DNA from 3 places in the Denitratisoma sp. agr-D3 genome. Region 2 is predicted to be linked to each of the others. Evidence: predicted binding sites of a transcription regulator. Region 2 holds the regulator's gene; each other region holds the start of a gene.
The links. The regulator sigma-54, encoded in region 2, starts transcription at its own class of promoters, with help from an activator protein. The targets are predictions, from matches to a motif close to TGGCACNNTTCCTGCT.
Positions count from the first base shown of each region.

Region 1: ACYQ2U_RS05215 (TorF family putative porin) is a predicted target of sigma-54. The motif match lies at 2,581-2,596, and genes of this name have one in related genera.
Region 3: pedF (cytochrome c-550 PedF) is a predicted target of sigma-54. The motif match lies at 1,615-1,630, and genes of this name have one in related genera.

Region 1 covers NZ_BAAGIA010000002.1:44,368-48,464, forward strand. Annotated here, with positions in the region: gene amt (ammonium transporter) at 1-1,231, opposite strand, end outside; gene glnK (P-II family nitrogen regulator) at 1,244-1,582, opposite strand; gene ACYQ2U_RS05215 (TorF family putative porin) at 1,687-2,538, opposite strand; gene ACYQ2U_RS05220 (accessory factor UbiK family protein) at 2,778-3,008, shown strand; gene ACYQ2U_RS05225 (YifB family Mg chelatase-like AAA ATPase) at 3,054-4,097, shown strand, end outside.
Region 2 covers NZ_BAAGIA010000001.1:239,864-243,960, forward strand. Annotated here, with positions in the region: gene hprK (HPr(Ser) kinase/phosphatase) at 1-138, opposite strand, end outside; gene ptsN (PTS IIA-like nitrogen regulatory protein PtsN) at 123-581, opposite strand; gene hpf (ribosome hibernation-promoting factor, HPF/YfiA family) at 679-1,008, opposite strand; gene ACYQ2U_RS01115 (RNA polymerase factor sigma-54) at 1,026-2,483, opposite strand; gene lptB (LPS export ABC transporter ATP-binding protein) at 2,511-3,272, opposite strand; gene recX (recombination regulator RecX) at 3,266-3,748, opposite strand; gene recA (recombinase RecA) at 3,717-4,097, opposite strand, start outside.
Region 3 covers NZ_BAAGIA010000001.1:763,812-767,908, reverse strand. Annotated here, with positions in the region: gene ACYQ2U_RS03655 (sigma-54-dependent Fis family transcriptional regulator) at 1-1,428, opposite strand, end outside; gene pedF (cytochrome c-550 PedF) at 1,712-2,140, shown strand; gene ACYQ2U_RS03645 (substrate-binding periplasmic protein) at 2,130-2,993, shown strand; gene ACYQ2U_RS03640 (beta-propeller fold lactonase family protein) at 2,995-3,936, shown strand; gene ACYQ2U_RS03635 (cytochrome b) at 4,026-4,097, shown strand, end outside.

The DNA.
Region 1 (4,097 bases), on a different contig from region 2:
CGAACACGCCGGTCAGGGTGGCGCCGAGGATGCCGCCCACGCCATGGACGCCGAACACGTCCAGGGAGTCGTCAGCGCCCAGCAGCTTCTTCAGACCATTGACGCCCCACAGGCAGACGATGCCAGCCAGCAGACCGATCACCAGGGCACCGACGATGCCGACGAAGCCGGCAGCGGGGGTGATGGCCACCAGGCCGGCAACAGCACCGGAAGCGGCACCCAGGCCGGAGGGCTTGCCCTTCAGCAGCCATTCGGCGATCAGCCAGGACATCGTGGCAGCGGCGGTGGCCAGCCAGGTGTTGGTGAAGGCCAGAGCAGCACTACCGTTGGCTTCCAGGGCGGAACCGGCGTTGAAGCCGAACCAGCCCACCCACAGCAGGGAGGCACCGACGATGGTCAGGGTCAGGGAGTGGGGAGCCATGGAATCCTTGCCGAAGCCCACGCGCTTGCCCACCAGGAAGGCACCGACCAGACCGGCCACGGCGGCGTTGATGTGCACCACGGTGCCACCAGCGAAGTCGAGCGCGCCCTTCTGGAACAGGAAGCCGGCCGTCGCGTTGGCGGCGTCAGCAGCCTCGGCGGTGGTGTAGACATCGGGACCCGCCCAGTACCAGACCATGTGCGCGATGGGCAGGTAGGAGAAGGTGAACCACAGCACGGAGAACAGCAGCACAGCGGAGAACTTGATGCGCTCGGCGAAGGAGCCGAGGATCAGGGCCACAGTGATTGCAGCGAAGGCACCCTGGAAGGGGATGTAGGCCAGTTCGGACACCACGACGCCCTTGCTGAAGGTGCCCGCGACGCTATCCGGCGTCACACCCTTGAGGAACAGTTTGTCGAGGCTGCCGAAGAAGGCGTTGCCCTCGGTGAAGGCCAGGGAATAGCCGTAAACACCCCACAGCACGCTGATCAGGGCGAACACGACGAATACCTGGAGCAGCACGGAGAGCATGTTCTTGCTGCGCACCAGGCCGCCGTAGAACAGGGCCAGGCCGGGGATGCTCATCATGATCACCAGGGCGGTACACACCAACAACCAGGTGTTGTCGCCCTTGTTGGGCACGGGAGCGGGAGCGGCTTCGGCGGGAGCAGCAGGGGCCGCAGCGGCAGCGGCGGCAGGAGCAGCGGCGGTGGCTGCGGGAGCAGCATCGGCGGGCTTGTCGTCAGCCCAGGCGACGCTGGTGAAGCCGACGGCCAAGGCCATCAGCACGGAGGCAATAATCTTTTTCATGAGTCGTTCCCTTTAGAGCGCTTCTTCGCCGGTTTCGCCGGTGCGGATGCGGATCACTTGCTCCACATCGAAGACAAAAATCTTGCCGTCGCCGATCTTGCCGGTGCTGGCGGACTTTTCGATGGCTTCGATGACCTGGTCGAGGATGTCGTCGCGGACGGCGGCTTCGACTTTGACCTTGGGCAGGAAGTCGACGACATATTCGGCGCCCCGGTACAGCTCGGTGTGACCCTTTTGCCGGCCGAACCCCTTGACCTCGGTGACGGTGATGCCCTGCACGCCAACGGCGGCCAGAGCCTCGCGCACCTCGTCAAGCTTGAACGGCTTGATGATGGCGGTTACCAGTTTCATGATTTATGTCCTTTGGGAGGGTTTATTGATTTTGCGGTGACAATCCCCACCGACGCCGATCTGGCCGCCGGTGGGAATGGCTGCGTCAAACGACGCGGTGATGCTTAGAAGGCCTTGGTGAAGGACAGAACCAGCTTGTCCTTGGCGACATCCTTGAAGCCGCTAGTGGGGATAGCATTTCTATCGCCATTACCATTGGTACCCCAGCAATAGGGGTTGGTACCAGTACCAGCAGAATTACAAGTACCGGAAACATCGGTAGCGGAGTAAGCCAGACCGACCACACCGAAGCCGACATCCTTGGTCACGCCCAGCTTCCAGTCGCTATAGGAAGCAGACTTAAGGGAAGCGGTCGTCACGGAGTTAGCAACCTTCTGGTGACCAACGTGACCAACCAGGGTCCAACCATCGCCCAAATCATAGTTGGCATTCAGTTCGAGGTAGTCGGAACCACGGGTGTCCTTGTCCAGACCAGTGCCGCCGTACCAGCCCACAAACTTGTCGGACATGGTGTAGGAATACTTGGCGGTCAACCACTTCCAAGTCACGGCAGCGTAGGCTTCTGTTGTCGTGGGGTTGCCCAGGCCGCCAGTGGTGGCCTTGCCATGGTTGGGATAGGTGTAGGCGATGGCGCCAACGTCGTAGCTCCAGTCGTCATTGATGGCAGCCTTGTAACCACCGTAGAAGTCCACTTCGGTGGAACCCTTGCCCAGGGCATCCTTCACCCAGGAAATGGTGGACGCCCAAGTGCCGATGTAGAAACCATTGGAAAAAGCGTAGTCGATACCGCCGGACACGGCAGCGTCGCCGTGGGTCTGGCTGATGCCACGGAACAGGTAGTCAGAAACCACGCCCACGTTGAAAGACAAGGGGGAAGCAGCTTCTTCGGCGACGGCGCTCAGAGCGGAAACGGACAGCAGCGCTGCTACGGAAGCGGAAAGGATGGTCTTTTTCATTGATTGCATCTCCTGAGATATAGAAAACAACGGCGTACTAGGTGCACGTACCGTGCCAGAATGGTAAAAACAATAGAAACAAGCGATTACAATTTCACATGGAATTAAAATGTGAAGCAGCGCACCATTAGCAACAATATTGTCAAAAACAATGCACCGATAGAGTGCGCACCCTACGAAGCCTGGCAGCAATTCCCTGCATGCTAGACTCAAAAATATGACATTTCCAGGATAAGACCATGAATGCAAGCAAGTTTCTTGATGAAGCCAGCGCCCGTTTGAACCAGGTGCTGTCCGCCAGCCCCGTGGCCGATGTGGAAAAAAACCTCAAGGCGGCCCTGGGGGGCTTGTTCGGTCGACTTGATCTGGTTACCCGGGAAGAATTCGACGTACAGCGGGAGGTCCTGGCCCGTACCCGGGAACAGTTGGCCAAACTGGAAGCCCGCGTCGCCGAACTGGAAAAACGCTGACTCCCGGCCACCCCGGCTAAGCCTTCACGTCGCGCTTTTCGCGCCATGTCCCTCGCCGTCCTGCGCAGCCGGGCCCTGACGGGCATGGACGCGCTGGAAGTGGCAGTCGAGGTCCATCTTGCCCCTGGCCTGCCCAGTTTTACCCTGGTCGGCTTGCCCGACGCCGAGGTGCGCGAGGCCCGGGACCGGGTCCGGGCCGCCATCCAGAACAGCCGGTTTGAGTTTCCCGCCCGGCGCATCACCGTCAATCTCGCCCCGGCGGAGTTGCCCAAGGGGGCCGGTCACTTCGACCTAGCCATCGCCCTGGGCATCCTGATCGCCTCCGGCCAAGTCGTTGCCGGCAAAATCGATGATTACGAATTCGCCGGGGAACTATCCCTGAGTGGGGAGTTGCGCGCCATTCGGGGCGCCCTGGCCATGGCCCTGGCCGCCCGGCAAACAGGGCGCAGCCTGATGCTGGCGGCCGACAGCGCCAGCGAGGCCGCCCTGGCCGAGGAAACCCCGATTTATCCGGCCCGCAGCCTGTTGGCGGCCTGCGCCCATCTGGCCGGCCAGGACGCCATCGCCCCGGCCACGGCTGCCGGTCCGACCAGCGCGCCCAGCTACCCTGACTTGGCCGAGGTGAAAGGCCAGGCCCAGGCCAAGCGGGCGCTGGAAGTCGCCGCGGCGGGCGGCCATTCCCTGCTCATGAGCGGCCCGCCGGGCACCGGAAAATCCATGCTGGCCAGCCGCTTCCCCGGCTTGCTACCGGCCATGGACCGGGACGAAGCCTTCGCCAGCGCCGCCGTACATTCCCTGGCCGGCCATTTCCGTCCCGAGCAATGGGGGCAGCGTCCTTTCCGGGCACCTCACCACTCGGCATCCGCCGCTGCCCTCGTGGGTGGCGGCAGCGTGCCCCGCCCCGGAGAAATTTCCCTGGCCCACGGCGGCGTGTTGTTTCTCGATGAACTTCCCGAATTCGACCGGCGGGTGCTGGAAGCCCTGCGCGAGCCCCTGGAAACCGGCACCATCTGTGTCTCCCGGGTGGCCCGGCGGGCCGACTTCCCTGCCCGCTTCCAATTGCTGGCGGCCATGAATCCCTGTCCCTGC
Region 2 (4,097 bases):
GTGGCCGACGATGTCCGCCGGGGAAATGTCGTCCCGGGGCGTGGCGATGCTGCGGCCGATGTCGCCGCAGATGTGGCTCAGGGTGAGGAATTCGCCCTGGGCCGCGTAGAGGTCGGCGACCGTCAGCTTGCGTGCCATTGCTGGAACAGGCCGTGCAGGGCCGCGTTGTCGGGGGCGGAGAGCAGGCCTTCGCGGAAGGCCTTGTCGGAAAACATCTGGGCCAGTTCGGACAGCAGTTGCAAATGCTTTTCCGTGGCCGCCTCGGGTACCAGGAGGACGAACATCAGGTTCACCGGCTGGCCGTCGGGAGCCTCGTAGGGTACCGGCGCCGCCAGGCGCAGGAAGGCGCCGCGGGCTTCCTTGAGGCCCTTGATGCGACCGTGGGGAATGGCGATGCCCTGGCCGAGGCCGGTGGAGCCGAGTTTTTCCCGGTCGAACAGGGCGTCGTAAACCGTGGCGCGGGCGATGCCGTGGTTGTTCTCGAACAGCAGGCCGGCCTGTTCGAATGCCCTTTTTTTGCTGCTGGCTTCCAGGTCCGCCACGACATTGTCGAGGGGCAGGATTTTGGCGATCTGATTCATGGGTGGATGGACAACCCCTGAAGAACCCCGCCGTGGCGGGACGGATCGGGAATGCCGGCGATCCGGGGGGACTTCGGCATTCCCGGGCAGGGCCGGCTTATTCGGCGGGATTGGCGGCGCCGGTGGCGCGCTTGTCGTGGTTGTGGTCGGTGACCTTTTCCTTGTGCTTGACCACTTGCCGGTCCAGCTTGTCCACCATCGCGTCGATGGAGGCGTAGAGGTTCTCGCCCACGGCGTCGGCGTGGATGTCCTTGCCCTTCACGTGCAGGGTGATTTCAGCCTTCTGCTTGGTCTTGTCCACGGAGAGAATGACGTGGGTGCTGGTGACGTGGTCGAAGTGGCGGATGACCTTTTCCACTTTGCCGCTAACGTATTCACGGATCGCGGGGGTGACTTCCACATGATGACCGGTGATGTTGAGATTCATGATGCCTCCTTCTCTCTTTAGATAGTCTTTCTGAGGTTGACCGGCGGTATGTTCAAGGACTCGCGGTACTTGGCGACGGTCCGCCGCGCCACCACGATACCCTGTTCACCGAGGATTTCTGCAATTCGCGCATCGGAAAGGGGTTTTTGCCCGTCCTCGGCCCCGACCAGCTGCTTGATCAGGGCGCGGATGGCGGTGCTCGATGCGGCGCCGCCGGTGTCGGTGGACACGTGACTGCCGAAAAAGTATTTGAGTTCGTACACGCCCCGGGGGCTGGCAAGGTACTTTTGCGTGGTGACCCGGGAGATGGTGGACTCGTGCAGGCCCAGGGTGTCGGCGATCTCGCGCAGGGTGAGGGGACGCATCGCCACCTCGCCGTGGTCGAAGAAGGCCCGCTGCCGGTCCACGATGGCCTGGCTGACCCGGAGGATGGTGTCGAAGCGTTGCTGCACGTTCTTGATCAGCCACTTGGCTTCCTGCAACTGGCCGGACAGGCCGGAGGAGGCGCTGCCCCGGTTCTGCCGCAGCAGCTCGGCGTAGAGCCGGTTGATGCGCAGGCGCGGCATGGCGTCGGAGTTCAGGTTGGCGGTCCAGCGTCCCCGGTATTTGCGCACCATCACGTCGGGGGTGACGTAGCGGGTGTCCAGGGCCGCGTACTGGGCGCCGGGACGGGGGTTGAGGCCCTTGATCATGTTCTGGGCGTCGCGCAGGGCGTCGTCGTTGCAACCCAGGGCCTTCTTGATGCGGGCGAAGTCGCGGGCCGCCAGTTGCTCCAGGTGGCCGGCGACGATGGCCGTGGCCAGTTCATGCACCGGCGTCTTGGGCATCACGGCCAATTGCAGCAGCAGGCATTCGCGCGGGCTGCGGGCGCCGACGCCGGTGGGGTCGAAATTCTGCACGTGACGCAGGGCGATCTGGAGTTCCTCCAGCAGCTCCTCCGGGTCATCCCCCAGTTCCTCCGGCAATACGTCCACCAGCTCTTCCAAGGGTTGGGCCAGGTAGCCGTCGTCGTCCAGGGCTTCGATCAGGAAGGCCACCAGGGCGCGGTCCCGGGGCGGCAGTTGGGTCATGGCCAGCTGGGTCAGCAGGTGGTCGCCGAGGCTGGTGGCGGCCGCCTGGATTTCACCGGCATCGGTGTCGTTGTCGTCGTTGGGGTCGCGGTTGCTGTTGCCGCTGCCCGGGGTGCCGAAGTCGTTGCCCCAGCTCAGTTCATCGTTGTTGTCGCTGGCCGGGGTGGTTTCGCTCTCGGCCGGCGTGGTGACGGTTTGCGGGGTTTGCAAGGCGTCGCCACCGGGGGTGTAGCTGCTCATGTCGCTGGCGGGCTCATCCCGTTCCAACAGGGGATTGTCCTGGAGGAACTGCTCGATTTCCTGGTTGAGCTCCAAGGTGGATAGTTGCAGCAGCTTGATGGACTGCTGCAACTGGGGCGTGAGCGCCAGGTGTTGGGAAACTCTGAGCTGAAGCGATTGTTTCATCGTTGTGCTGCCGCCGGGCCCTGGGCCCTACATGCGGAAATTTTCTCCGAGATAGACACGGCGTACGTTTTCATTATGAATGATTTCCTCCGGCGTGCCCGAAGTCAGCACCTCGCCCTCGTTGATGATGGTGGCGCGGTCGCAGATGCCCAGGGTTTCCCGCACGTTGTGGTCGGTGATCAGCACGCCGATGTTGCGCGCCTTGAGGAAGCCGATGATCTTTTGAATATCCAGCACGGCGATGGGGTCAACGCCGGCAAAGGGTTCGTCCAGCAGGATGAAGCGGGGACTGGTGGCCAGGGCCCGGGCGATTTCCACCCGGCGCCGTTCGCCACCGGAAAGGGCGATGGCCGGACTGTCCTTGATGTGGGAGATGTGCAGTTCTTGCAGCAGTTCGTCCAGGTGGCCCTCGATCTGCTGGGGCGTGAGATTTTGCAATTCGAGCACGGCGCGGATGTTCTCGGCCACGGTGAGGCGGCGGAACACCGAGTTCTCCTGGGGCAGGTAGGACAGGCCCAGGTGGGCGCGGCGGTGGATCGGCATGTGGGTCAGCCGGTCGCGGGCGCCCGGGCTTTCCAGGCCAATCTCGCCGCCGTCGGCGGAAACCAGGCCGACGATCATGTAGAAACAGGTGGTCTTGCCGGCGCCGTTGGGGCCCAGCAGGCCCACCACTTCGCCGCTGCCCACGTCGAAGGACACGTCCTTGACCACGGTGCGGGACTTGTATTTCTTGCGCAGGTTGCTGGCGGAAAGCCGGACCGGCGGCAGGGTGGAGGTGTCGCTCAACATGCGTCCAGTTCCTTCAACACGCGGCGGATGACGTCCGTGGCAAAGCCCCGGGACTGGAGGAAGCGGGCTTGGCGGGCCCATTCCTTGGCGTCCGTCGGTGCCGCTGCGAATTTCTTGGCCCACACGGCCCGGGCCCGCTCGCTATCGTCCGCCAGGTCGGCCTTGCCCAGTTCCGCCTCCACCACCTCGGTGGCGATGCCCTTGCCGCGCAGGGTGTGGCGCAGCTTGGCGACGCCGAAGCGCTCGCCCAGGCTACGCACGTAGCTTTCGGCGAAGCGGGCGTCGGATTGCAGGTTGTGGCGTTGCAGATCGGCCAGCACGGTTTCAATGTCCTCGGGGTTGCCGTGGGGGGACAGCTTGCGCAGCAGTTCGGCGCGGCTGTGTTCCCGGCGCGCCAGGAGCCGAACGGCCTTGGCCTTCAGCTCGCCGACGCTCAGGGGTTCCTTAGTCTTCGCTGTTCGCGGTGGGGATTGCATTGACGCCCAGTGCTGCGCGCACCTTGTTCTCGATTTCCACGGCGATCTCGGGATGTTCCCGCAGGTATTCGCGGGCGTTGTCCTTGCCCTGGCCGATCTTCTCGCCGTTGTAGGAATACCAGGCGCCGGACTTCTCGACGATCTTGTTTTCCACGCCCAGTTCCACCACTTCGCCCTCGCGGGAGATGCCCTCGCCGTAGAGGATGTCGAAGTGGGCTTCGCGGAAGGGAGGGGCCACCTTGTTCTTCACCACCTTGACGCGGGTTTCGTTGCCGATCACTTCCTCGCCCTTCTTGATGGCGCCGGTGCGGCGGATGTCCATGCGCACGGAAGCGTAGAACTTGAGGGC
Region 3 (4,097 bases), 520 kb from region 2:
GGCGCCGCCCAGGGGCGTCACGCAACGCTCCTGCAAGACCCGCAGCAAGCGGGCCTGGAGCTGCAAGGGCATGTCGCCGATCTCATCAAGGAACAAGGTCCCACCATGGGCCTGCTGAATCTTGCCGCTGGCGCCTTCCTTGCGCGCCCCGGTAAAAGCGCCGCCCAGGTAGCCGAAAAGCTCGGATTCGATCAGGGTTTCCGGAATCGCCGCGCAGTTGAGCGCGACGAAAGGACCGTCCCGGCGGGGACCGCTATGGTGCACCGCCTTGGCAAATACCTCCTTGCCCGCACCAGACTCCCCTTGGACGAGGATGGGAATATCCCGCCCCAATACCCGCCGCGCCTTGTCGATCGCGGCACGCAGCGCGGCGTCGCCCGTGGCCAGGGATTCCAGCGTGACACTCGCCGCCGGTGCCGCCGTGACGGCCTTGGGCTGAGGACGACGCTCCGCTGCATCGATGACCAAGCGGGACATGCTGCTGGACACCGGCAGGCTGCCGCGCAAAGTCACCAAAAAGCCCAGGCCGCTCCGGCTCGTCATGGTGGCGAGTACGTGAGGATCACGGCGAATGCCGTCAACGAGCCCACCTAGGGGCGTTTCAAACAACAGCGAGAAATCCCGGCCCACCACCTCATGGCGCCGCAAGGACAGCAAACTCAGTCCGATGGGATTGATGGCCAGGATGCAGCCATCCGCGGATACCGCCATCAGTCCCTCGCCAAGGCTGCCCACGTACTCGCCGCGACGGTGGAAACAGACCAATATGCTGCGGGCCTGCTCTGACTCGAACAGGCGCTTCTCCACCATTTGCGCGGCCATGTGCACCAACCCGCGGGTATGGGGGGAATAGCTGCGGGCGTCACCGGAAATATCCAGCACGCCCATCAGGGCACCTTGGGAATCCTTCATCGGTGCCGCGCTACAGGTCAGGAAACCATTGCGCTCCAGATAGTGCTCGCCGCCGATGACTTCCACCGGCTGCTCTTCCACCAGCGCGGAGCCGACTGCATTGGTGCCACGAACGGACTCCGACCAATGGGCGCCGGGTTGCAAGGAGACGCGACATGCGCGATCGAGAAACCCCGCATCGCCCAGACACTGCAACAAGAGGCCATTGCGATCGGACAACACCACCATGTTGCCGGAATTACGAATCTGGTCGTACAGGTGCTCCATGACCGGCTGGGCATAGATCAGCAGGTTCCGGTTCCTTTCCAACTCCAGGGCCAAGGCATTGGGCGAAGCGGGCGCCAAGTCCGATGGGCCGGCGGGCTCCAGGCCCTGATGACGGCAGCGCTCCCAGGAACGGAGGAGGACGCTGTTTCCCAGGTCAGCCGGGGTTTCTCCTCGACCGAAATAGCTGTCGCGCATCTCGCGAATCTGTTGGCCGTAATCGTTCATGGCCACATCGTTTCCTCTGATCATTATTTTCTCCTCCTGCCAGACGGCTATTCTGCCGCATCCATCGACACTTTGTTGATATCTAAAATTGTTGCATTGCAGGACAACTGTCCATATTTTCAGCAACGATTGAGCATCGGCTACTTAGCAAAACCTTTGCCAGTTTCATTTATTCCTAAATTAATAGGGATTAAGGCAGCGACGACACCGTGGCATACCCCTTGCTGAACGGATCCACACCTGGCACTGACGTGCTTGCAGTGGCAACAGCATGACCATCGTTGATAAATAAAAGAGGGGACTCATTGTGACTTCACAGCTATCTTTCCGCCGCGGCTTGCTATCCGCATTATTTCTCGCATCCCTAGCCGGTGGCGTCTGGGCCCACGGAGACGTCACACCGCAAGCGGTGGACACGACCGGGCTCAAACCTGTGGGCACGGAATGGCAGGCGGCTAACCCCTACCGCAAAAATGAAGTCGCCATCCGTATCGGCTCTTCCGCCTTCAATCAGAACTGCGCCCGCTGCCACGGCCTCGGCGCCGTTTCCGGCGGCATCGCTCCCGATCTGCGCTATCTGCCCGAAGGCACCGAAGGCGACGAAATCTTCCTCAACCGCATTCGCCACGGCTCCACTCGGGATGGTCGCGTGTACATGCCCCCCTTTGAGGGCATGCTGAGTCAGGAAGCCATGTGGGCCATTCGCGCCTGGCTGGAGACTGTCCGTGTGGACTAAGGCGAAGCACCTGATCACCGCCCTGGCGATGACCACCACCCTGCTGCCTTTGGCCTGGGCCGAGGGCGGCGGCGAGGGACTCACCGCTCAGCCCGGCACCCTGCGCATCGCCCTCTACAACAACTACCCGCCCTACTCCAACAACGGCAAGGGTATCGACGTGGACCTGGCCCAGGCCATCGCCAAGCAGATGGGCCTGCGGGCCGAACTGGCCTGGTTCAACGCCGACGAGGACATGGGTGACGACCTGCGCAACATGGTCTGGAAGGGCCACTACCTGGGCGCCCGCCCCGGTGACCTGATGATGCACGTGCCTTTCGATGAGCATCTCGCCAAGGCCAACGAACAGGTGAACATCATCGCTCCCTACATGGTGGAAACCATTGCCGTGGCCCGCGATCCGCAGCGGATTCCTAAGAAGGTGGTTGGCTCCGCCGCCGTGGCCCTGGAAGTCTTCACCCGGGAAAAGGTGGGCGTGGAAACCGCCACCCTGGCGGATGCCTTCCTGCTCGGTTCCCTCAATGGCCGGCTGCGGGAACAGGTGGTGCACTACAAGTCCGTCGCCTTGGCGGTCAAAGGCATGGAAAGTGGTGAAGTGGCTGCCGTCATGGCCCCCCGAGGCGAACTGGAAGCTGCCCTGGCCGGGATCAAGAGCGCTGCCCGTTACGCCCTCGACGGCGTCAAGATGCCCGAACTCAAGATCGACAACTGGGCCCTGGGCATGGCAGTGAAGCAGGACAACACCGCCCTGGCCGAGGCCGTCTCCAAGGCCATGGCTACCCTGCAAACAAACGGCGAAGTGAAGAAGATCTTCGAGCGCTACGGCATCACCCTGCAAACCCCGGGAAACTGACATGAAACCGCTGCTCTGCGTCCTCGCCCTGCCCTGTTTGGTCATCGGAACGGCGCAGGCAGCGCCCTTCGCCTACGTTCCCAACGAAAAATCCGCCACGATCAGCGTGGTGGACACGGCCACCCAGCAGGTGCTCGACGCCCTGCCCGCCGGCAAGCGGCCCCGGGGCATCGCTGCCAGCTTGAACGGCCAATGGGTGTACATCACCGACGCTGCCAGCAACAGCCTGCTCAAGATCGACAGCAAGAGCGGCAAAACCGTCGCCCAATTGCCCCTGGGGGAATCGCCGGAAGGCGTGTACCTTTCCCCGGACGGCAAGCAACTGGCCGTGGCGGTGGAGGAGAGCAACAGCGTCACCCTGGTGGATGCGGACAGCCTGAGCAAACAGGCCGACATCAAGGTCAAGGGGAAGAATCCCGAACACGCCGTCTATAGTCTCGATGGCCGCTGGATCTACGTCAGCGCCGAGGAGGCGGACCAGGTGGATGTCATCGACCGGACCGCCAAGCGCCAGGTGGACCAGATCGCCGTGGGCAAGCGCCCCCGGGGCATCGGCTTCCTGCCCAACCTGCCGCGGGCTTACATCGCTTGCGAATTGGCAGGCAAGGTGTACGTTGTGGACACCGCCAGCCGCAAGGTACTGGCCGAGATCAGCGCCGGCCAGAATCCCAACGGTATCGCCGTCCGCCCTGACGGCCAGCGGGTTTACGTTTCCAATGGTCGCGACGGCACCATCATGGTCATCGACACCGCCATCAATCAGGTCGTTGCCACCATCGAGGTGGGCAAGCGCCCCTGGAACATGGCGCTGACGCCCGATGGCAAGCGCCTATATGTGGCCAATGGTCGCTCCAACTCGGTTTCGGTGATCGATACCGACAACCAGAGCAGGCTACAGGACATCCCCGTGGGCGAATCGCCCTGGGGCGTTGTCATCCGCTGAGCACCGCAGCCGCCCTGTCGGCGACAGTGGACGACCACTGTCCTGTCATCGTCAATTATCAGACCGTCCAGTCCATGCCAGGAGTCGCCATGAGCTTGCAACGCTATTCCCTCCCCGCCATCGCCCTGCACTGGCTACAGGCCGCTCTGATCCTGGTCCTG